Regions from separate parts of the Pseudoalteromonas sp. APC 3358 genome, predicted to be linked through region 2. Evidence: predicted binding sites of a transcription regulator. Region 2 holds the regulator's gene; each other region holds the start of a gene.
The links. Region 2 encodes sigma-54, which starts transcription at its own class of promoters, with help from an activator protein. Its sites were predicted from a motif close to GTTGGCACGNNNNTNGNNT; they were not measured.
Positions count from the first base shown of each region.

Region 1 (6,054 bases), on a different contig from region 2:
CCTGCAGGTCGTGGTAAAAAATTAAAAGCCAGTGAAGTGAAAGAGCTAGCGCTTGAGCACAACTTACCGGTTTTTCAGCCACAGTCATTAAAAAATGATGAAGCACTAGCAGAACTAACAAGCTTAAATGCCGACATTATGATTGTTGTAGCGTATGGCTTAATCTTACCTAAAGCTATATTAGAAGCCCCACGTTTGGGTTGTTTAAATGTGCATGGTTCTATATTACCGCGCTGGCGCGGCGCTGCACCGATTCAACGCGCAATTTGGGCAGGTGATGAACAAACCGGCGTAACAATAATGCAAATGGATGAAGGGCTAGATACCGGCGATATGCTACATATAAGTCGCTGCCCTATTAGCACGACAGAAACTAGCGCTAGTTTATATACAAAGCTTGCTGAGCTAGGTCCAGACGCGTTAATTGAAACCATTAATAAATTAGCGAATGGCGAGCTCACCCCTGAACCTCAAAATGATGAACTTGCTAACTACGCTAAAAAGCTTTCTAAAGAGGAAGCTAATATCGATTGGTCAATGAGTGCACTGCAAATTGAGCGAAACATTCGCTCTTTTAATCCATGGCCAGTGTGCTTTACCCAAATGGGTGGGCAAACAGTAAAAATTTATCAAGCGCAGGTTGTGCTGCAATCAGGTGATCCTGGGCAAATTTTATCAAGCGATAAGAATGGCGTAGTAGTGGCGTGTGGCGAACACGCTTTATGTATTACGCAATTACAGCCGCAAGGTAAAAAACCAATGGCAATTAACGACTTTTTAAATGGTCGTAGTGACTGGGTTACCCCTGGCACAATATTAGGCGAAAACAATGAGTAATGTTCCAAACGTACGAGCGCTGGCCGCTGAAACTTTATATAACGTAGTTGATAAAGGCGCATCGCTTAATCAAGAACTTCCATTTGCAAGCCAAGGCTTGCCGCCTAAAGATAAAGCGTTGCTACAGCAAATTTGTTATGGCGTTTTACGCTACTTACCGAGCCTTGAAAATTACTGCCAACACTTAGTAGAGCAGCCATTAAAAGGTAAACGTAGAATATTTCAGTTTTTATTATATGTAGGTATTTATCAACTGCAGCATATGCGCGTACCACCACATGCTGCAATTTCAGAAACTGTAAACGCACTGGCTCAACTTCGCGCTTTAGGATTAAAAGGGCTGATAAACGCCATTTTACGTAGTTTTCAGCGCCAACAAGCAGAGCTTGAAGAAAAAGCGAAGCTTATTCCGGTATGTTTATACAACCATCCAAATTGGTTTATTAAACAGGTGCAAACAGCCTACCCAGATAGCTGGGAAGCACTACTTGAAGAAAACCAGCAACAAGCGCCAATGTGGCTTCGTGTAAACCAAGCACAATTTAGCACGCAAGAATACAGCGAAATGCTTAGCGCTAACGATATTGAACACACCTTAAACCCTGACTTTATTGATGGGATTAAGCTTGCCAAACCACGTGATGTATTTTCGTTGCCTGAGTTTGATACAGGTGCATGTTCAGTACAAGATGCTGCAGCACAGTTGGCAGCCCGCTTTTTAGAACCTAAAGCAGATGACTATATTTTAGATGCCTGTGCAGCACCTGGCGGAAAAACGTGTCATATATTAGAGCTTGCTGATGCTGATGTACTTGCACTTGATAGCGACTCAACTCGCCTTGAACGCGTTAAGCAAAACTTAACCCGTATTGGCTTAGGTGCAGACCTACAATGTGGCGACGCATCACAACCACATACTTGGTGGGACGAAAAATTATTTGATCGTATTTTGCTTGATGTGCCTTGTTCAGCCACTGGCGTAATTCGCCGTCACCCTGATATAAAATGGTTACGTCGCGCATCAGATATCGAAGACTTATCTAAGTTACAAAACGATATTCTTGATAGCATTTGGCCACTGTTAAAACCAGGTGGCACATTGGTATATGCTACGTGTTCGGTTCTTCCACAAGAAAACCAACAGCAAGTTGCTAAGTTTTTAGCTAATAACGATGATGTAGAACATATACCTCTACACGAAAATGATACCGTAACAACTCCAGGTTTGCAGTTACTGCCCGGTGAAAGTGATGGATTTTATTACGCTAAGCTAGTTAAAAAAGCCTAATAGCCGTACACTAAATAGTTAGCCATTTATGAAACATTAAATGGCTATTTTTTTAATTAAATTATGATCAATACCACGGGTAAATAATGAAAATAATTATACTCGGTGCCGGGCAAGTTGGTGCTACGCTTGCTGAAAACTTAGTTGGCGAACAAAACGAAATTACCGTTGTTGATATAGACGGTAACCGATTACGTGAACTTCAAGATAAGTACGACTTACAAGGGGTTATGGGCCACAGCGCGCACCCTGATGTATTACGCCGTGCAGGCGCTGAAGATGCCGATATGATTATAGCGGTAACCAGTTCAGATGAAGTGAACATGGTTGCATGCCAAGTGGCGTACAGTATTTTTAAAACGCCCACTAAAATTGCCCGCATTCGCTCAGAGCAATATTTAAAATACCGCGAAAAACTATTTCAAAACGATGATTTACCAATCGATCATTACATTGCTCCCGAAGCACTGGTCACTAAGTATATTCGCCGTCTAATTGACTACCCTGGTGCTCTGCAAGTATTGCAGTTTGCTGATGGCATGCTCTCGTTAGTAGCCGTAAAAGCTTACTATGGGGGTTTATTAGTAGGTTATGCGTTATCTGCACTTAAAGAACATATTCCTAATGTAGAAACTCGTGTTGCCGCTATTTATCGTCAAGGTAAAGCAATCAAACCACTGGGTACCACCGTTATTGAAGCCGATGACGAAGTATTCTTTATTGCCGCTACAAAACATATACGCGCAGTAATGAACGAGCTACAAAAACTTGAGCGTTCGTACAAAAAAATTATGATAGCTGGTGGCGGTAACATTGGGGCAGGCCTTGCCCGCTCACTTGAAAAAAACCACACCGTTAAACTAATTGAACGCAGTAAAGAACGTGCCGAGCAACTCTCAGAAATGCTCGATAACACGGTCGTTTTTTGTGGTGACGCATCTGATCAAGAATTGCTCTCAGAAGAACATATTGAACAAGTCGATGTATTTATTGCTGTAACCAACGACGATGAAGCAAACATTATGTCGGCCATGCTTGCAAAACGCATGGGCGCACAAAAAACCATGGTACTTATTCAACGTGGAGCTTACGTTGATTTGGTACAAGGCGGCGAAATAGATATTGCCATATCGCCACAACAAGCAACTATATCAGCGTTATTAACGCACGTACGCCGTGGTGATATTGTTAACGTGTATTCACTGCGTAAAGGCGCAGCAGAAGCCATTGAAGCGGTTGCTCATGGTGATGAAAACACATCTAAAGTGGTTGGTCGTGCGATTGCCGACATAAAACTTCCTGCAGGTACAACCATTGGGGCAATAGTACGTAATGACGATGTGTTGATAGCTCACGATGATACAATTATTATGTCGGGCGATCATGTCATCATGTTTTTAATCGACAAAAAACACATTACCGTTGTAGAAAAACTATTCCAAGTAAGTGCTATATTCCTTTAACTAGTTACTCTAATTAGTTAATTTAATACACAAAAAAGCCGCTGACTAAGGCGGCTTTAATGGAGTATGCTTAAATATTGATTACTGTACTTTTGAAAACTCTTCTTTAGAGATTTCACCATTACCATCAGTATCCAAATCATCAAAAATCTTTACAAGCTGAGGGTTAACCTTTGCTTCTTCCATTGTAATAGCACCGTTACCATCTGCATCAAAAGAGGCAAAATCTACTGCGGCATATGCTGCTGATGAAGATGCTAAAACGATAACTGCAAGTGTTGTATTTAATGTTTTCATAATAATATTCCTAGTAATATGGGAAGTCCTTTTCAAAGATCCCTGACTGTGAAAAATGTTTAATCTGAAAAGATTAATTAGTAATTAGCGAATTCTTCTTTAGAAAGCTCGCCGCTACCGTCGGTATCTAGCTCAATAAATTCAGCCATTAAATCTGTATCGACTGCCGCTTCGCTTGGGCTAATTGTGCCGCTACCATCGATATCAAGGCTGTCAAAATCTGATGCTGCAAATGCAGCGGAAGAAGATGCTAGTACTATAAGTGCTAATGCTTTATTTAAATGTTTCATAACTTAATCCTTCAATGTTCTATCAAAAAAATTGCTTCGTTTAACTTAAAACGTAATTTTTCACTTCCTTGTTATCCTCTTTCGTAAGCTCCCTTGCCTACTTAGGTGTCTTTGGCAACTCAGGATAAATACTTTTCAATTAAGCTTCTGAAAATTCTTCTTTTGATAACTCACCATTTTGGTCAGTATCAAGCTCAGAAAACATGCTCATTAGCTTTGCATCTACTGATGCTTCTGCTTGGCTAATTGTGCCACTGCCGTCTACATCCAGTGTGTCAAAATCTGTTACAGCAAAAGCGGCTGAAGAAGATGCAATAGCGATAAGTGCTAAAGTTTTATTAATGCTTTTCATAATATGTATCCTTCAAATTTATGTGTGTGCGATTAAGTATTTCACTTTGAATCACGATTTCGTTCAGTACACTTAGACTATTACAACTTAGATGCCAACATTTAAAAGTTAATAATTTTCAATAAGTTAAATGAAAAACGTACAACAAGAAGGCATTTTTAGAATAATTATTGTTGCCCTTTAGCAACACGTTTTAAAGGGTCTACATTAAAACCAATAAAAACATATAGTTATGTTTATATAAAAAGATACATTTTAAAATGTATGGTTTTAAATGGAGGGATTTAAAAGAATAATTGAGATAAATTTTACCGAGGAAACTTTAATAACAAAAAATAAGCTGTAAAAAACAATACGTAATCAGTTGTTTTATTTAAATAATAATTTTAATTATGAAAGAGAGAAAAAACATTTTACAAATACTGACGTAAAATGCCTTTTTGTTGCAAATAAGCGAAAACCTATTTATTCAACGGTAGGCTCAAGCGCAGAAGGGTCTATAAAATGCTCTTTCATAAAGGCTTTCATTTCATCCTCGCTTGCTAGTAGCTTAATTCCACAGTGCACACCGGCGGCATGCTCTTTAACACTGCAAATTTCACCTTCAAAATCTTTATCACTGCTATTAAGTACGACAGTGCATTGCATATCTTTAATACTTTCAACTTGCTGATCGCCTCTAATATCAAACATTACACCAGTGAGTGAAATGTCTTTAATAAGGCCTTCAAGTACCCTATCGTCACTTAGCTTTAGCTTTGCAGGTAATAAGGTAGGTATGCGTGTTTGTGAGCGTAGCGCAAATAACTGCACTTGCTTTGGAAAGTTTATAAACACGAGTTTAGCGGGATGAGAGGCTACCGACATAATTTGCTGGCGAAACGCAATAACTTGCCCGCCACTGCCTTCAATAAGCGCTCTTACAACAACCATTACGCCATCACGTAAATAGTCACTCGCCACAGGTAAACGCTTTGCATTGGGATAATTTAAAATAATAAACTGTTTATCGAGTAAACCAACTAATTCAGTTTTAACACGCTTACTGCTTGTAGGTGTTAATATTTCTAGGTCGACTAAGCTGCCTACACTTATATGCTTTAGCTTTTCTAAATTTGTTGGCATATCCCTTTCCCAATAGTTCGTAATTTAAAACTTAAGCCGCTCGTTTATCCACGCCAAAAAGTAGGCGTAAATAGCACTAATAAAGTAAATATTTCTAGGCGACCAAACACCATTGCAATGGTAAGCAACCATTTAGCACCATCGGTTATAGCGCCATAATGCGATGCTACATCACCCAAACCTGGACCTAAGTTATTTAAACAAGCCGCAGTGGCTGAGAACGCAGTTATGTTATCCATACCCGTGCCCATAAGCGCTAACATAATAATAATAAACACCAACGCATATGCAGAGAAAAATCCCCACACGGCTTCTACTACTTTGTCTGGCAACGCCTTTCGACCCAGCTTGATTGAATATATAGCCCGAGGGTGCACCAAACGATTAAGCTCACGCACACCC
Region 1 covers NZ_JASDCE010000018.1:45,967-52,020, reverse strand. The annotation lists gene fmt (methionyl-tRNA formyltransferase) at 1-837, shown strand, start outside; gene rsmB (16S rRNA (cytosine(967)-C(5))-methyltransferase RsmB) at 830-2,125, shown strand; gene trkA (Trk system potassium transporter TrkA) at 2,212-3,588, shown strand; gene QL995_RS20115 (EF-hand domain-containing protein) at 3,670-3,885, opposite strand; gene QL995_RS20110 (calmodulin) at 3,963-4,175, opposite strand; gene QL995_RS20105 (EF-hand domain-containing protein) at 4,315-4,527, opposite strand; gene QL995_RS20100 (flagellar brake protein) at 4,993-5,652, opposite strand; gene QL995_RS20095 (TrkH family potassium uptake protein) at 5,697-6,054, opposite strand, start outside.
Region 1: the regulator sigma-54 is predicted to act here: its motif matches at 4,608-4,626, upstream of QL995_RS20105 (EF-hand domain-containing protein).

Region 2 (6,054 bases):
CTCAACTGACCGCGTTCACACAATTTTAGTACCAATCGAGACTAAAAAAAGTAAAAAAAGCGACAAAGGTCAACCATGAGCACATTAAAAGCAGAGCTATTAGCAAAGAGCTATAAAGGCCGTGAAGTTGTAAAAAACGTCGGCCTTGAAGTCAAAGCTGGCAGTATTGTTGGCTTACTTGGCCCTAACGGCGCAGGTAAAACCACCACGTTTTATATGATAGTAGGACTTGTACCTAGCGACAAAGGTAAAATATCGATAGACGATAACGATATTACTCTTTTACCTATGCATAGTCGTGCTAGATTAGGCATTGGCTACTTACCGCAAGAGTCTTCAATATTCAGAAAGCTGACTGTTTATCAAAACTTAATGGCCATTTTAGAAACGCGCAAAGAGTTAAATAAACAAGCTAGAGAAGACACTCTCGATAAATTATTAGATGAATTTAGCATACAACACATTCGTGATAGCCAAGGTATGGCATTGTCGGGTGGCGAACGTCGTCGTGTTGAAATAGCACGTGCGCTGGCAGCAGATCCTAAATTTATATTACTGGATGAACCATTTGCAGGTGTTGACCCGATTTCGGTATTAGATATAAAGAAAATAATAGAACATCTTAAAAATCGTGGGATTGGTGTATTAATTACCGATCATAACGTAAGAGAAACCCTTGATGTTTGTGAAAAAGCCTACATTGTTTCTCATGGGGAGCTGATTGCATCAGGTACTCCAGAACACGTATTAAATGATAAAACAGTACGCGATGTTTACTTAGGCGAGCAATTTAGGCTGTAACATTTACGCCATGTCTTTAAGCATCTGCTAGTATTAATTATAACAACATAAAAGGATTGTTAGAGATACATGAGGCAATCACTACAGCTGCGCATGGGCCAGCAACTTACAATGACTCCACAGCTGCAACAAGCTATTCGTTTGTTGCAACTCAGTACATTGGATCTCCAGCAAGAAATACAAGAAGCTCTCGACAGCAACCCGCTATTAGAGGTTGAAGAAGCAGACTATTCAGAAGACGCTGCAGGTAAAAACGAGCAAAAAGCAGATACAGATGACATAACTGTTAGCGCATCTGCCGATGATGCTCCAAGCGAATACGAACAAGATAGTGGTGAAGCACTTGCAAAAGACACGCTAAGTGACGACATGGCTATGGATGTTAGTTGGGATGAGTACATGAGTGCCGCTCCAGCAGCATCATCGGGTCCGATGCCTGAAGACGAATCAATATACCAAGGCGCCTCTACTGAAACGCTCCATGAGTATCTAATGTGGCAGTTACAACTAACGCCATTTAGCCCTACAGACGAAGCTATTGCTATTGCTATTGTAGAAGCCGTCGATGATTCAGGTATTTTAACACTAAGCTGCGAAGAGATTTTAGAAAGCTTTAATCAAGAAAACGAAGATGATAACGAAGTCGAACTTGATGAAATTGAAGCTGTATTAAAACGCATCCAACTGTTTGATCCTGTTGGTATTGCTGCACGTAGTTTACAAGAGTGTTTGTGTATTCAGCTTAACCAGTTTGATAAAGAAACACCTTACATTAATGAAACAAAAATGATTTTAACCGAGCATATTGATTTATTAGCTGCTCGTGACTATCGTACATTAATGAAGAAAACTAAGCTCAAAGAAGAAGAGCTTAAAGAAGTAATGACATTAATACATACTCTTAGCCCTAAACCTGCAGATACTATTGTAAGAGAAGAATCTGAGTATGTTATTCCCGATGTGTCAGTTAAAAAAATTAAAGGCCGCTGGGTTGTTGAGTTAAACCCAGATAGCATGCCTAAAATTCGTGTTAATAGCCAATACGCTGCAATGTCTCGCACTGTAAAATCCAGTGGTGACAGCCAGTTTATTCGCTCGCATTTACAAGAAGCTAAATGGTTTATTAAAAGCTTAGAAAGTAGAAACGACACGCTATTAAAAGTAACAAATTGTATTGTTAAGCAACAACAAGGCTTTTTTGAACACGGTCCTGAAGCCATGAAACCAATGGTTTTAAATGATGTTGCTGAAATGGTAGAAATGCACGAATCAACAATTTCGCGCGTAACAACCCAAAAGTATATGCACACACCCCGTGGTATATTTGAGCTTAAATACTTTTTCTCAAGCCATGTAAGCACCGAAAACGGTGGTGAATGTTCATCTACAGCAATCCGTGCGCTTATCCGAAAATTAATCGCAGCAGAAAACTCAGCAAAACCATTGAGTGATAGCAAAATAGCGGATATATTGGCTGAGCAAGGAATTAAAGTAGCGAGACGTACAATCGCAAAATACCGCGAATCTCTGGCTATTCCACCGTCAAATCAGCGTAAAAGTTTGATTTAAGACGCAAAAAAAAGAGGGTAATGCTTATGCAACTAAACTTAACTGGTCGTCACGTAGAATTAACCGATTCACTAAGAGACTATATTAATACCAAATTTGCGAAGCTAGAAAGACACTCTGATCATATTAATAATGTTCATGTCATTCTCGATGTAGAAAAATTAAATCAAAAAGCAGAAGCCACCATACACGTAAGCGGTGCTGAGCTATTTGCCTCTACAGAACATCAAGATATGTATGCCGCCATTGACTCGTTGATCGACAAGCTCGATCGACAAGTAATTAAACACAAAGAGAAGCTTGCTCGACACTAATATGATGAAATTAAGCTCACTTATATGCCAGGACTGCAGCAAAGCTGCGGTCCTTTTTAATAGCAAAAAAAGAATTTTAGAGTTCATTAGCGAACTTGCTCACGACAAACTTCCGTATTTACCGCAACAAGATATTCTTAATGCTTTAATGAGCAGAGAAAAATTGGGTAGTACAGGTATAGGGCGTGGCATTGCCATTCCTCATGGAAGAATGAGCGGTGCAGAAGAGCCTTTGGCTTTAGTACTCGTTAGCGAAACTCCAATAAATTTTGATGCAATCGATAATCGCCCTGTTGATATTTTCGTTGCACTCATCGTACCAGATGGCGATAACCAGCAGCACTTAAAGACTCTAGCAACCATTGCTGATAAACTAAACAACAAAGATTTTTGTAAACAGTTACGCAGTGCAAAATCAGATGCTGAGCTTTACCAAGTTATTGTCAATCAATCATAGTTTTATAAAGGGTGTTAAATGGAGTTAATTATCATAAGCGGCCGTTCTGGTTCTGGAAAGTCGGTTGCTTTACGCGTTGTAGAAGATTTAGGTTATTATTGCGTAGATAATATTCCAGTTAACTTGCTTCCTTCATTAGTTCGCAGTGTGTCTGATAGCTACGATAAAATTGCTGTTAGCATTGATGTGCGTAACATCCCTAAACAACAAGATGAATTTAACGATATTCTTGAATACTTGCCAGGCTTTGCAAACCCTACGTTATTTTATTTAGATAGCGACGATCAAACATTGATCAAACGTTTTTCTGAAACTCGTAGATTACACCCACTATCAATTGACTCGTTGCCTCTTGATTTAGCCATCAAAAAAGAAAAAGAATTACTTGATGTATTAATCACCCGCGCCGACTTTATGATAGATACGACTGATTTAAGCGTTCATCAACTTGCTGAATCTATTCGTGAAAAGATTTTAGGTAAAAAAGATAAGCAACTGATTGTCACGTTTGAATCGTTTGGTTTTAAATACGGTATACCAAAAGAAGCAGATTACGTATTTGATGCACGCTTTTTACCAAATCCACATTGGGAACCTGAATTAAAACCTTTAAATGGGTTAGATCAACCCGTTAAAGATTATTTGGCCAATCACAGCATAGTGCAAAAATTCACATGGCAAATTCAAACATTTGTACAAACATGGTTACCGCACTTAGAGCGAAATAACCGCAGTTATTTAACCATTGCCATTGGGTGTACAGGCGGACAACATCGCTCTGTATATTTAGCGCAAACTATCGGTGAAAGTTTTGCAATGACACATCCCAATGTGAAAATTCGCCATCGCGAACAAGAAAAATAATATAGCTGAATAATCACCTGTTCAGCTTAGGTAGAGTAAGTTATGCATTGTGAAGACACTTTTTTAATAAAAAACAAATTAGGATTGCACGCCAGAGCAGCCACAGTGCTTGCCCAATTGGCAGTGCAGTTTGATGCGACAATTACATTATTTCAAGATGACAAAGAAGCTGCAGGCGATAGCGTACTTGCATTAATGTTACTTGAAAGTAGCCAAGGCAAAGAAGTAAAAGTTGTATGTAAAGGCCCCGATTCTGAGCAAGCTTTACATGCTGTTGGAGAATTAATAGCACAACGTTTTAATGAACAAGAATAAACAGTTATAAAAATAATGCTCGCATTACTAATGCCCCAACTAAAACAGATATATAAAATAAATACGGTTAGTGACGCCAGTTAACTCACCTCTCCCCATAAAGTAATATAAAAATTTATAAAGGACGCCAATGCCTGAAGCTTTTGAACAAGATTACCCACTACAGCAACTAAAACAGGTGACTAAGTCACTCAATAGTGGTCAATTTGTTCAAGTTAGGCGCATGCTCGCAAAAACAGCTCCTTGTGATACCGCATTATTATTAGAATCATCACCACATAAAATTCGCCGACTCCTTTGGCAGTTGGTTGATCCTGATGTGCAAGGTGATGTTCTTGAAGAACTATCAGAAGATGTTCGTTTAGGCATTATTGCCCAAATGGAACCTAAGCACATTGCAGCCGCAACAGAAGATATGGGCCACGATGACTTAGGTGAAGTATTACGTAGTCTGCCAGACACCGTTTATAAAGACGTTGTTAGCGCGATGGACATTCAAGACCGTGAGCGTGCAACACAAGCACTTTCGTATCAAGAGCGTTCTGCTGGCGCGCTAATGAACACCGATACGGTGACCATTCGCCCTGATGTTACGCTTGATGTTGTACTTAGGTATATTAGGCTACGTGGCGAGTTACCAGAAGGTACCGATGACTTGTACGTTGTTGATAAGCATAACTGCTTTATAGGCGCTTTATCGCTGAGTACATTATTAACTAACCCGCCAGAAAAGATTGTTCGCGATTTAATGGATGAAGATTGTGAATCCATTCCAATCTCAATGGATGAAAGTGAAGTCGCGCAATTATTTGAACGTCATAATTGGATATCGGCCCCCGTAGTCGATGATAACGATCAGCTCCTTGGCCGTGTCACTATCGATGACATCGTTGACGTAATCCGAGAAGATGCTGAGCATAGTTTATTGGGCTTAGCCGGTCTTGATGATGAAGAAGATACCTTTGCGCCAGTACTAAAAAGCTCTAAAAAACGCTCAGTTTGGTTAGGTGTCAACTTACTAACTGCACTTGCAGCTGCTTTTGTAGCTAGCTTTTTTGAAGGCACTTTAGATGTTTTACCTATTTTAGCTGTACTTAACGGTATTGTCCCTTCTATGGGCGGTGTTGCAGGTAGCCAATCATTAACGCTTGTTATTCGTGGTATTGCGGTAGGCCATATAAATCAAACTAACCAACGCTTTTTAATGATGAAAGAGCTTGCTATTGGCGCGTTAAACGGTGTTTTGTGGTCGTTGTTAATAGCAGGTGTTATTGCCCTATGGCAATGGGATTTTATGCTTGGTGGCGTACTCGCCTTCGCTATGTTTATGAACTTAGTGGTGGCAGGTGTTGCTGGTGCGAGTATCCCTATTATTCTTAAAAGAATGAATATAGACCCAGCACTTGCAGGGAGTGTGGTGCTAACCACGGTGACAGATATTGTGGGTATATTCGCCTTTTTAGGTACTGCTACTTGGTTGCTGGTTTAAATTAGAAACCTTTGCAAATAACTAAAGTAAAAAACACTTAGGGTAAAGCTGCAACTATGACAACGGATATCAAAAATAAAAAAGACACACCTAAAAAAACGCCAAAACAAAAAGGCCTATCAATATTAAAAAGTGTGTTGATATATGGTTTCATATTTTTCGTAATTTATAACGCTGTAAATTGGTGGCGACAACCTGTTATGCCAGCAAATCCTCAATTACAATTAATAGATTATAAAGGGCAA
Region 2 covers NZ_JASDCE010000002.1:77,594-83,647, reverse strand. The annotation lists gene lptA (lipopolysaccharide transport periplasmic protein LptA) at 1-79, shown strand, start outside; gene lptB (LPS export ABC transporter ATP-binding protein) at 76-801, shown strand; gene QL995_RS03035 (RNA polymerase factor sigma-54) at 871-2,370, shown strand; gene hpf (ribosome hibernation promoting factor) at 2,397-2,684, shown strand; gene ptsN (PTS IIA-like nitrogen regulatory protein PtsN) at 2,689-3,141, shown strand; gene rapZ (RNase adapter RapZ) at 3,160-4,005, shown strand; gene QL995_RS03015 (HPr family phosphocarrier protein) at 4,048-4,320, shown strand; gene mgtE (magnesium transporter) at 4,451-5,809, shown strand; gene QL995_RS03005 (protein disulfide oxidoreductase) at 5,866-6,054, shown strand, end outside.

Region 3 (6,054 bases), on a different contig from region 2:
CCGTATTATTCGTCGTGCTGTGCGCCACGGTAACAAGTTAGGTGCACAAGGTTCGTTTTTCTATAAATTAGTTGCTGCGCTAATTGAGCAAATGGGTCAAGCGTACCCTGAGCTTGCTAAGCAACAAGAAATTATCGAAAAAGTATTACGCATTGAAGAAGAACAGTTTGGTAAAACACTTGAGCGTGGCTTAGCTATTTTAGAAGAAAGCTTAAGCGACCTTAAAGGCGATATTATACCGGGCGACTTAGTATTTAAACTTTATGATACGTATGGTTTCCCAGCTGATTTAACGGCCGATGTTGCGCGTGAGCGCCAGATGACAATTGATCATCAAGGCTTTGAAGAGTGTATGGCTGTACAACGTAAAACAGCGCAGCAAGCAGGTAAATTTGGTGCAGATTACAATGACCAATTAAAATCAGATAAACACACTGACTTTAAAGGTTACGACAGTACACATTACAGCGCGACCGTTATTGAAATTTTTGCCGGTGGCGAAGCTGTTCAGTTATTAGAAGATGGTCAACAAGGTATTGTAGTACTAGACCGCACACCGTTTTACGCTGAATCAGGCGGTCAAACGGGTGACACGGGTACTATTACAGTTGCTGGTGGCGAATTTAATGTTACTAATACCACTAAGCTTGGTAATGCTTTTGCTCACCACGGTACTGTACAAGGCCGTATTGGTGTTAATGACAAAGTTGACGCAACTATTGATGATACGCGCCGCGACAGCATTAAGAAAAACCACACAGCTACGCATATTTTACACGAAGCACTACGCCAACTATTAGGTGACCATGTAGGCCAAAAAGGCTCACTTGTTCAGCCAGATCGTTTACGTTTTGACTTTTCGCATTTTGAAGCAGTTACTAAAGATGAGCTACGTGAAATTGAGCGTGTAGTTAATGACGAAATTCGTCGTAACTTTGCACTTAACACTGAGCTTATGGCTATTGATGATGCTAAAGCGAAAGGTGCTATGGCATTGTTTGGCGAAAAGTACGATGACGAAGTACGTGTAGTTACTATTGGCGACTACTCTATTGAGCTTTGTGGTGGTACTCACGTTGAGCGCGCTGGCGATATTGGTTTATTCAAAATTGTATCTGAAAGTGGTATTGCCGCAGGTGTTCGCCGTATTGAAGCCGTAACCGGTGCAGATGCTGTAGCGTACGTTAGCGAGCAAGAGCAACAACTTAGCGATGTTGCAGCTTTAGTTAAAGGCGATAGCGCATCGGTACTTGAAAAAGTAACTGCGTTGCTTGAAAAATCTAAAGGCCTTGAAAAGCAAATTGCACAGCTTAGCGATAAGCTAGCAAGTGCAGCGGGCGCGTCTTTACTTGATTCGATTGTTGAAATTAATGGCGTTAAGCTACTTGTAGCAAACGTTGAAGGTACTGAATCTAAAGCGCTTCGCGGTATGGTTGATGACCTTAAAAACAAGATTGGCTCAGGTGTTATTGCTCTGGGTGTTGCCAGTGGCGACAAAGTAAGCCTAATTGCCGGTGTAACGAAAGACTTAACAGGCAAAGTAAAAGCTGGTGAGTTAGTTAACCATATGGCAGGTCAAGTAGGTGGTAAAGGTGGCGGTCGTCCAGATATGGCACAAGCCGGTGGTAGTGAACCACAAAACCTTGCTGCTGCACTAGATAGCGTTACAGCTTGGTTAACTGAGCGTACTTAAGCCTAAGTGGCGCTTATTGTTCAAAAATTCGGTGGCACTTCGGTCGGCTCAATAGAGCGAATTGAAGCGGTCGCCGACCTTGTTGTTAAAACCAGGCAACAAGGACATCAAGTGGTTGTGGTGCTCTCGGCTATGTCGGGAGAAACCAACCGCTTAATTAACCTCGCCAAACAAATTGATACTCGCCCGAGTAGCCGTGAACTAGATGTACTTATTAGCACCGGAGAGCAGGTTTCTGTATCACTGCTTGCTATGGCTATTATCAAACGTGGTCATTCAGCTGTAAGCTTATTAGCGGATCAAGTCAATATTCTAACCGACAACATGTTTGGTAAAGCCCGTATTGAAGACGTTGCTGCTACACGTTTAAAGCATGAGCTTGAGCATAACCGCATTGCTATTATTGCTGGGTTTCAGGGGCGTGACGTTGAGGGCAATATTACAACGCTTGGACGCGGCGGCACCGATACATCGGCTGTAGAAATAGCAACGGCTATAAAAGCCGACGAATGCCAGATCTATACAGACGTTGACGGCGTATATACTACAGATCCTCGTGTTGAACCTAACGCGCGCAGAATGAGCCAAGTTACTTTTGCCGAAATGCTAGAGCTGGCAAGTTTAGGCGCGAAAGTTTTGCATATTCGCTCGGTAGAAGCTGCAGGTAGACACAATGTGCCACTTAGGGTGCTTTCTAGTTTTAATCCTGATGAAGGCACATTAATAAGTTTTGAGGAGAACGATATGCCAAGCAAGGTGGTATCGGGGATTGCGTTTAATCGTGACGAATGTTTAATTAAAGTAGATGGTGTGCCAAGCGGTACGCAATATCTTTCAAAAATATTGAAACTTTTTGCTGATAATGGCATCGAAATAGATATGATTAATCAAGTTAATCATATCTTTGAAAAAATAGACTATGCTTTTACTGTGCACTCGAATGATTATCTGCAAGCACTTGAATTATTGAGCGAAGATCAAGCTCAACTCAGTGCTCAAAATATAAGCGGATTACCAACGGTAGCTAAAGTTTCTGCTGTTGGAATGGGTATGAAATCGCATTCTGGTGTAGCAAGTTTATTTTTTGATGCATTAGCGCAGGAAAATATTAATGTGGTTTTAGTCTCGACTTCTGAGATCAAAATTTCAGTTTTAATAGATGAAAAGTACCTAGAGTTGGCAGTTCGTGCATTACACAAAGCATTTTTAACAGAAAATGGATAGATTGAGAGTTTTTACTTACTTTTCAGTCTAATTTTCATTAGTATGTTTAAGCGGAATCTTATAATTTTTATTGGAACATGGGAGCAAGAGAATGCTAATACTAACTCGTAGAGTAGGTGAAACCCTAATGATTGGTGACGAAGTAACAGTTACTGTTCTAGGTGTTAAAGGAAATCAAGTTCGAATCGGTGTTAATGCACCAAAAGACGTATCAGTGCATCGTGAAGAGATTTACATGCGCATACAAGCTGAAAAGTCGAACCCTAATCCGGGCAATGCTTAATCAACACGTATACGTAGTTGAGTAATTAACTCAACTAGTCAAAAAGCCACTCACTGAGTGGCTTTTTTGTTTATAAAAGCGAGTGTTTCTGGGGTTAGTATTTGTTTTGAAATGTATTGCATGCCGCTTTTATTTTTAATAATAATACCTTGCTGAGTATCTATTACTTCGCTTATGTCTTGCCAAGTTAGCTGAAAGCTTTTGTAATGATTAGCCGATTTAATGCCTTCTTCATCAAAGGTAAGTGTTACCTCTGAGCCTGACGCTCTGCTGAGCATTTGTCTGGTTACCCACCAAGGTCTGCGATAGTAAAAAGCGACGCACTCTAGTACACCTAGCATGATCATAAACGATCCTAAGTAATGATCGTTTAAAACATAAATGCCAAATAAACCAAGCGCAACGAGGAGTACAAGTAAAAAGTACTTAGGTTTGGCGCGCTTACTGTAGGGGAGTGACTCATCAAAGCACTCGTAAAAGTAAGGTTTATCTAGTGTGTAGGTTGTTGTAAATGCCATATTGCCTTGCTTTAAATATCGTTTTTTTTATTTTAGCAAGCTAACCGCTAAATGAGCAGCTTTATAGTCAGTGATTTTATTACAGGCACAAAAAAACGGCCCTAAGGCCGTTTTTTAGCGATACAAGAAGAATTAACAGTTAGTTTCTTCAGCGTTTACGCCTTCTTTAACATTTTCACATGCATCTTCTACTTTGTTTTGCACGTCAGTTACTGCTTCGTCAATACGCTCGCCTGCATCTTCTGCATGGTTATCTTCACAACCCATGATGAAAAAACTTGCGAATAGACCGATTAATGCTGCTTTAACAGTTGTTGATTTCATAGTGTAATTCCTTGTAAGTATTAATTAAATTTTAGTGTTTGTTAGTTGAATGCTTTATCTACCTGGGTGATTTACCACGTAGTGCACCTGAAACTAATGAGATCACTAAAAGTACTAAAAATATAAAAAATATAATTTTTGCTATACCAGCTGCGGCACCTGCGATGCCACCAAAACCTAACACTGCAGCGATTAAAGCAATAACTAAAAATGTAATTGTCCAGCGTAACATTGTTTTCTCCTTGGTTATCAAATTTGCTCACAATAACTAATGCCAGTTATATGCCAAAGTTTATTTTTGTTTTATATCAGATGGTTATGGTTTTTAACTGTGTTTTTAGTTATTAGTTAGTTAGTAATTTTTACGCTTTGTTATGTAAGTTATTCACACTGTTACAAGTTACCGGTAAATATTCACTAAAAACAATGTTTTTGGTAAGACCAATTAACAATTGATGTGTGTTTTTGTACTTATTATAAAATTTGGCGGTTATTTTTATTAAGTTGAATAGTTAATTAACAACTTCCATATAACTATTAGCTATAGTCGTTATTTTCTGTATGTATTGTAGGGCGCATGATTGCTGGGTTATGGCATGTAAATTTGTTGAGTGTTATGTTGTTTATAGTTTAATTGGTTTTACCAATTTACAAGATGTAGACAAAGCGACTAGTTTTGTTATTATCCAGTGAATAAATATTTAATTAAATCGATTTTTTATTTTCGATATGGGTTTCAAGGGGGAGAAAAATGGATATAGGTGCTCTACTCACAACGGCTGGTAGCTTAATGCTAACTGGTATGGTTGGGGTGTTTGTATTTCTGTCGATATTAATTGGTGCAGTAACGCTTATGTCTAATTTGGTGACGCGCTATAGCGAACCAGAGGCATCACCAGCTAAATCACCGTCTTTTAAATCTCAAGGTGTGCCTAATGAGCACATCGCTGCTATTAGTGCTGCCATTGCTCAGTACAAATCAAATAATAAATAAGGGGCACACACATGGCTAAATTAAAATTAACAGAATTGGTATTACGCGATGCGCACCAATCATTGCTCGCAACACGTATGCGCCTAGACGATATGCTACCTATTGCTAGCAAGCTAGATGATGCAGGTTATTGGTCTATTGAATCGTGGGGCGGTGCTACATTTGATTCGTGTATTCGTTATTTAGGCGAAGATCCTTGGGAGCGTATTCGTGCGCTTAAAAAAGCGATGCCTAATACTAAACAGCAAATGCTATTACGCGGTCAAAACCTATTAGGCTACCGCCATTACGCTGATGATGTAGTTGAAAAATTTGTAGAACGCGCACATAAAAATGGCGTTGACGTATTTCGTATTTTCGATGCAATGAACGATGTACGTAACCTAGAAACAGCGATTAAAGCGGCTATAAAAGTAGGCGCGCATGCTCAAGGTACTATTTCGTACACGGTAAGTCCTGTTCATACGCTTGATATGTGGCTGACTCTGGCTAAGCAATTAGAAGATTTAGGCTGTCACTCAATTTGTATTAAAGACATGGCGGGTTTATTAAAGCCGTACGATGCTGAAAAATTAATTAAAGCACTTAAAGAAACCGTATCGGTTCCTATTGCTATGCAGTGCCACGCTACAACAGGTTTAAGTACTGCGACTTATCAAAAAGCGATTGATGCAGGCATTGATATGCTTGATACCGCTATTTCATCAATGAGTATGACTTACGGACACACCGCAACTGAAACTATTGTATCGATAGTTGAAGGAACTGAGCGCGATACCGACCTTGATTTAAACCACCTAGAAGAAATTGCTGCTTACTTTAGAGATGTACGTAAAAAATATGCGGCATTTGAAGGTAGCTTAAAAGGGGTTGATGGTCGTATTTTACTCGCTCAAGTACCTGGTGGCATGCTTACAAACATGGAAAACCAACTTAAAGAGCAAGGCGCGGCAGATAAGCTTAATGAAGTTTTGCTTGAGATCCCACGCGTACGTGAAGATCTTGGTTTTTTACCTTT
Region 3 covers NZ_JASDCE010000005.1:347,105-353,158, forward strand. The annotation lists gene alaS (alanine--tRNA ligase) at 1-1,693, shown strand, start outside; gene QL995_RS10750 (aspartate kinase) at 1,700-2,917, shown strand; gene csrA (carbon storage regulator CsrA) at 3,009-3,200, shown strand; gene QL995_RS10760 (YcxB family protein) at 3,251-3,718, opposite strand; gene QL995_RS10765 (hypothetical protein) at 3,851-4,042, opposite strand; gene QL995_RS10770 (DUF1328 family protein) at 4,101-4,274, opposite strand; gene QL995_RS10775 (OadG family transporter subunit) at 4,794-5,036, shown strand; gene oadA (sodium-extruding oxaloacetate decarboxylase subunit alpha) at 5,048-6,054, shown strand, end outside.
Region 3: the regulator sigma-54 is predicted to act here: its motif matches at 4,314-4,332, upstream of QL995_RS10770 (DUF1328 family protein).

Region 4 (6,054 bases), on a different contig from region 2:
GCTCAGAGAAAAATTCTATATCTAAAATATCAAATAAAGCCGCACCTAAATTTAGAATTCCCCAAAAAATAAGTACAAACAGCCAGCATTCTCCAAATATTATAAAATTACGCCAAGAGAGCTTAAATAAACGACTGTAACTAACATTTTCTGAGCTACCAAATTGTTGTATGTACATAAGGCCTTTAAAGCCAGCTATTAAACTAGTAAAAATAAAAACTGACATTAAAGTGTTATTACTTACGTACTCTTGAGGCTCTTGCTGAAAGCCAACATACGCCCCCAATAAAGATAACAACAAGGAAAAAGGAAGGATTAAAAGCAACGACGTTTTTATATTATTTTTATTAACGGTCATTAGCATTAATAAAGGAAAGCTCATAGAAAATGTAATAAGTGAGACTAACCATGTAGGGCTTGTTGCTGGCCACACATTATTTTCTATACTGCTATACAAAAGGGTAAGAGCAATAGCCTGTAGTACGGCAAGTATAATTATAAAAGATTTTGGTAACTGACTATCCATATCTGTTCTCAACAATAGGTTTTAGTCAGTTTGCGTTATTCGTTCCTATTTTACAATTGCTTCACATTTTCAAATAAAATGCTTTGCATAGGGCTATATAATCAGCAGTGTAGGTATTATCTAAGTTTCTAATACACAGGGTTGATGATTCTATATCGCTTTTTACGTAGCTAAATGTCATTAAACTGCGGCTAATATCTTTGTTGGGCGTGGCTTTTACTTGGCAATGAGCATTTAAATAAAGCCCATTTTGAGTAGCAAGCTCAATAAATAATGCGCCTTCAACGCTTGGGAGTATTAAGCTAAAGCGAGAACCACTATGGCTTAAATGTTTAAACGCATTAATTAACTCTTCAAAACTTAGGCCGTCGGTATGACGTGCGGTATTACGCGCAACATTATCGCCTTTTAAACTGTGATTAAAATACGGTGGATTAGAGATAACCACGTCAAATTTAACTTCACTATTAAAGCTTTGAATAGTTTGGTGCGTAATACTTATAGTTGGCCACGGGCTATTAGCTACATTTTGTAATGCTTGGGTATAGGCGCTTTCGTCAATTTCTACCGCAGTTATATCAAGCTCATTACTGCGCTGCTTACACATTAGTGCTAACAAGCCAGTGCCGGTGCCTATATCAAGTAATGACTTTGCACCGCTTAAATTAGCCCATGCGCCAAGCAAAATGCCATCGGTAGAAACTTTCATTGCACAGTGGTCGTGTTCAACTTTAAATTGTTTAAATACAAAACCAGACATTTTTTCACCTTTTCATTCACCAAGCGCAGCATAGCGCGTATAATCAGGGTAATTGTCCCTTATTTTAGACACTCTATGCAATTTTCTGAATTTGATCTTGATAACAAGCTACTCGATGCCATTAATAAAATGGGCTACGAGACGCCAACCAGCATTCAACAACAAGCTATTCCTGAAGCACTACAGGGGCGCGATATTTTAGCATCTGCGCCTACTGGTACAGGTAAAACAGCGGCATTTTTAATTCCGGCTATTCAGTACTTACTGGATTTCCCACGTCGTGACCCTGGTTTTGCGCGCGTACTCGTTATGACCCCGACTCGTGAGCTGGCTTATCAAATTCATGAACAATGTGAACTGCTAGCTAAACGCACACACCTAAAAATTGGTGTAGTAACAGGCGGTATTAACTACGGCACGCATAAAGAAATTTTTGAAAAAAATAATGATATTTTAATCGCCACACCAGGTCGATTAATGGAATACCTAGAAACCGAAAACTTTCATGCTGAACACGTAGAAATGCTTATTATTGATGAAGCAGATCGCATGTTAGATATGGGTTTCAAAAAAGAAATGAGCCGTATTTGTGACGAAGCTAAAAATCGTCGCCAATGTTTTTTATTCTCAGCAACACTTGAAGGTGACAGCGTAGAAAGGTTTGCTGAAAAAACATTAAACGACCCAGCTCTATTAGAAGCCGAATCGTCACGTAAAGAAAAAGCTAAAATTCACCAATGGGTACATTTAGCCGACGATTATCATCACAAACTTGAATTATTAGTTAATACGCTAAAAAACCCTGACGTAACTAAAGCGATTGTGTTTGTTAAAACTCGCGAACGCTTAGAAACATTGATTGGCGAACTTACAACTAATGATGTAAAAGCGGCGTGGTTACGCGGCGAAATGCCACAAGACAAACGTATGAAAGCCATGGAAAACTTCCATAGTGGCAAAACAAGCATATTAGTTGCTACCGACGTAGCTGCACGTGGTATTGACGTATCTGACATCAGCCACGTTATTAACTTTGATATGCCGCGTACTGCCGACGTATATGTACACCGTATTGGTCGTACTGGCCGTGCTGGTAAAAAAGGGATAGCAATATCGCTAGTTGAAGCACACGATATTGGTATTTTATATAAAGTAGAGCGCTACGTTGAACAAAAATTAAAACGCCGTGTAATTAGAGGTGTTGAGCCACAGCATAAAGAAGCTAAGCCACCAGCTAAAAAGCGTAAAGATCCAGTAAAAATGAAAGCCAAGAAAAAGGCTAAGGTTAAAAAGAAAAAGTAACCTAAAACATTTTTATACTAAGCCGACTTTTGTCGGCTTTTTAATGCAAGCCTTGCAGGCTCTGCTGTTTGTACCTGTTACATATGTAACCCAAGCATGTAACTCATACTCATTTAAATGTAATTTTTGCCCACCTGAATTCCCACTTAATAAAATTTCCTTATATTTCATAGCGTTAATATTGGCACCGAAATTGTAACTACAAAGATAACCTAGCCGATGGAATTTCCATATTGTGGCTGCACTATTCACCGTAATGTAAGGATTAAGTTATGAACCGCTTCAAGTTAACTATCGCTTTAGTATCATTTTGTTGTTTATTTTTATTAGCTTGCGCTACAAAAGTAAGTGCAGCAACCAACATGGCCGTAGTAAGCAGTGTAGCCACTCAACCTAACTTACAACAAGCTATCACCAACACCCTACGAACTAATCCTAACCTAGCGTTAAGTGATATTCGTGTGCAGGTAAAAAATGGGGAAGTAGATTTATACGGTGAAGCACAAACTGGTTTTCAGCGCGCACTGGCTCAAAAGTTTTTAGAAAATATGGATGGGGTTAAAATCATTCGTAATAAAATTAGTGTTATTTAATACGCACCACATAAACTTATTTGTATAACTAATTCATAAGCGCGGCTTGTTACTCCAACACAAGCTGCGCTTTTTTATGTTTATTTTTTGTAGTTATTTCAATTTATCTAGTTGTTGAATAACATCACTTAATTTAAAACTACTTTTTTGTGAATTAAAACTTTCAACAAAAACTTCTTTAAAACTGCTTACCGTAGAATCTTCATTTAGCTCAAAAGGAAAACCCTTAAGTTCCTTTGTTTTTGGGTTAAACTTATAAACAAAATTGTCACCACTTAAACCCGCTGAAAAAACGTAATGATGATTATCAACCCATCCTGCCGCGCCATGAAATAGAGCAATATTTATTTTATCGTTTTGAGTATGTAAGCCGACTTTAACTACATTATTTTTATTGAATGCGGCTTTTGTTATCTCTTTACTGGGGATAAACCAAAACCCTTTTGTATTACCCACAAACACAGCTAAATATTCATTATCAGGTGACCAAGTGATAACGTTACTTTCATAACTTTTTCTAGGGCATAAAACATCATCTGAGCTACAAAACTCTCGTAACTTCTCTTTTTCAATATATGCCGCTTTATTTGGTAAGATTAATGTAGAGGTAAGGTTTTTGTTTTTATCGAGAAAAAGCATTTCAGCGGTATTGTTATCTATATTTAATTTATAACTCACATCATATTTAGCATTATATTCGTTACCTACTGAAATAAAGCTAATAACTAGGCTTGAAAATAAAATTATTTTTGTAAACCATTTAATCTTTAACTTCATTTGTTTGTAACCCTAATATCTAAAAAATACACCTTGTATAACCAATAATTGCATAATAAATAGATAAAAGGGAAACTTACCTTATAAAAAATACGTTACAAAATCTGCTGGAGAAAATAATTAATGAATAAAGAAAAGTGACTTGAACTAATTAAAAAGCGCATTTTTACTCTGTAAAAATGCGCTGTTGGTAAGTAACTATTTCCAATGCTTTTGCCTAATGAGCTTTAACTAAATTACTCACTTTGGCTAGAGTCAGCACCGTCGCTACTGTCTTTATTTGATGACTGCTGGCTTATTTTGTCGCTAATCATGGCATCGAGTTTTTCGCCCCCTTTAATACCAAAATCTAAAGTGCGAATTGGGAATGGAATGCTAATGTCCGCCTCGTCTAGTGCTTGCTTAACGGCAACTATACCTTTATGGCGTACCGTCATAAAGTCAGGCTCGCCTGGGTATTTAATCCAAAACCACACCAGTAAGTTGATGCTGCTGTCACCAAAGCCTTCAGCGTATACGGCGGTTTCGTCTTTGCGTATTACAAAGTCAAATTCGTTAATTTTTTCGACTATAACGTCTTTTGCTTTTTCTATGTCATCGCCGTACGAAATACCTACGGGTACTTCTATACGTCTTATACCTAGCGTGGTGTAATTTTTTAGTACATTTCTAAATAAGACTTTGTTTGGTACAAGTATTAGTTGCCCGTAAAAGCTCTCTATTAGCGTGTTACGTAGGTTTATAGAATGTATCGAACCAAACACATCATCGGTTTCTATCACATCACCTGTTTTAAATGGCTTACGTACACCCATTGCTATACCTGCAATTAGGTTTTCGGTCATGTCTTGAAACGCAAAACCAATGGCTAAACCCACAATACCCGCACCAGCAAGTAGCGAAGTAACGGTGCCTTTTAAGCCAACAAAATCGAGCGCTATAAATAAACCTATGCACAACACAATAACTTTAAAAATTGACGCCATTAAGTCGGCAATTTGTGTTGAGTCGAGTGAGCGGCGTAATACGTTTTTCATCAGCTTGCCAGCAAAGCGTGCCAATATTGAAAACACAATTGCGATCAGTATCGCAACTATAAAATTAGGGATATGACTTATTACAACATCAAACCACCCTCCGAGCTTTTCTTCTATTAGTTTTTCGGCTTCATCAATTGACGGAATGCTGATCATTTTATTTGCGCCTATTTAATTAGTGTTCTCATTAATATTAGATGAGATTGCAAATATAACGCCAACATCAAAAAAGCCATGCAATGCATGGCTTTTAAATTTTTTATTTAAGCTTATAAACCTAATTTTGTTCGTCGCGCATAAATACCGGCTCAAGCTCTTTAACTGTTGCCTCAGGGCTAAAGTAATAACCCGCCACAGTAAACTCTTTAAGTTGGCTTAATTGCGTTACTTTATTTTCGATAATGTATCGCGCCATCATGCCGCGTGCTTTTTTAGCGTAAAAGCTAATTACTTTGTATTGACCGTTTTTACAGTCTTTAAAGTGTGGGGTAATAATTTGTGCATTAAGCGCTTTTTTATCTACCGCTTTAAAGTATTCGTTTGAAGCAAGGTTAACTAAATATTGTGCATCTTGTGCTTTTAATACGTCGTTTAGTTTATTCGCTATTACGCTGCCCCAAAACTCGTATAAGTTTTTGCCACGTGAGTTTTCAATCTTGGTGCCCATTTCAAGACGGTAAGCTTGCATTAAATCAAGTGGTTTTAATAAGCCGTATAAACCCGAAAGTATACGTAAATGGTTTTGTGCGTAATCAAGCTCGCTAGCTTTAAGCGTACTTGCATCTAAACCGCCATATACATCACCATTAAAGGCAAGTGCGGCTTGTTTAGCATTACTTTGTGTAAACGGCTGCGCCCACTCACTAAAGCGTGCTGCGTTAAGCCCAGATAGCTTGTCGCTAATTTTCATTAAACTGCCAATTTGCGCTGGTGTTAGTTCACGGCATACTTTCATGAGCTCTTCGCTGTGCTCTAGTAATTCAGGCTGAGTGAACTTGTCTGTTGCGGGTGGCGTTTCGTAATCAAGATTTTTTGCAGGTGAAATAACAGTGATCATAG
Region 4 covers NZ_JASDCE010000005.1:310,862-316,915, reverse strand. The annotation lists gene QL995_RS10585 (DUF4153 domain-containing protein) at 1-526, opposite strand, end outside; gene QL995_RS10580 (methyltransferase) at 588-1,286, opposite strand; gene srmB (ATP-dependent RNA helicase SrmB) at 1,362-2,588, shown strand; gene QL995_RS10570 (BON domain-containing protein) at 2,861-3,181, shown strand; gene QL995_RS10565 (hypothetical protein) at 3,275-3,958, opposite strand; gene QL995_RS10560 (mechanosensitive ion channel family protein) at 4,195-5,151, opposite strand; gene yaaA (peroxide stress protein YaaA) at 5,273-6,052, opposite strand.
Region 4: the regulator sigma-54 is predicted to act here: its motif matches at 2,769-2,787, upstream of QL995_RS10570 (BON domain-containing protein).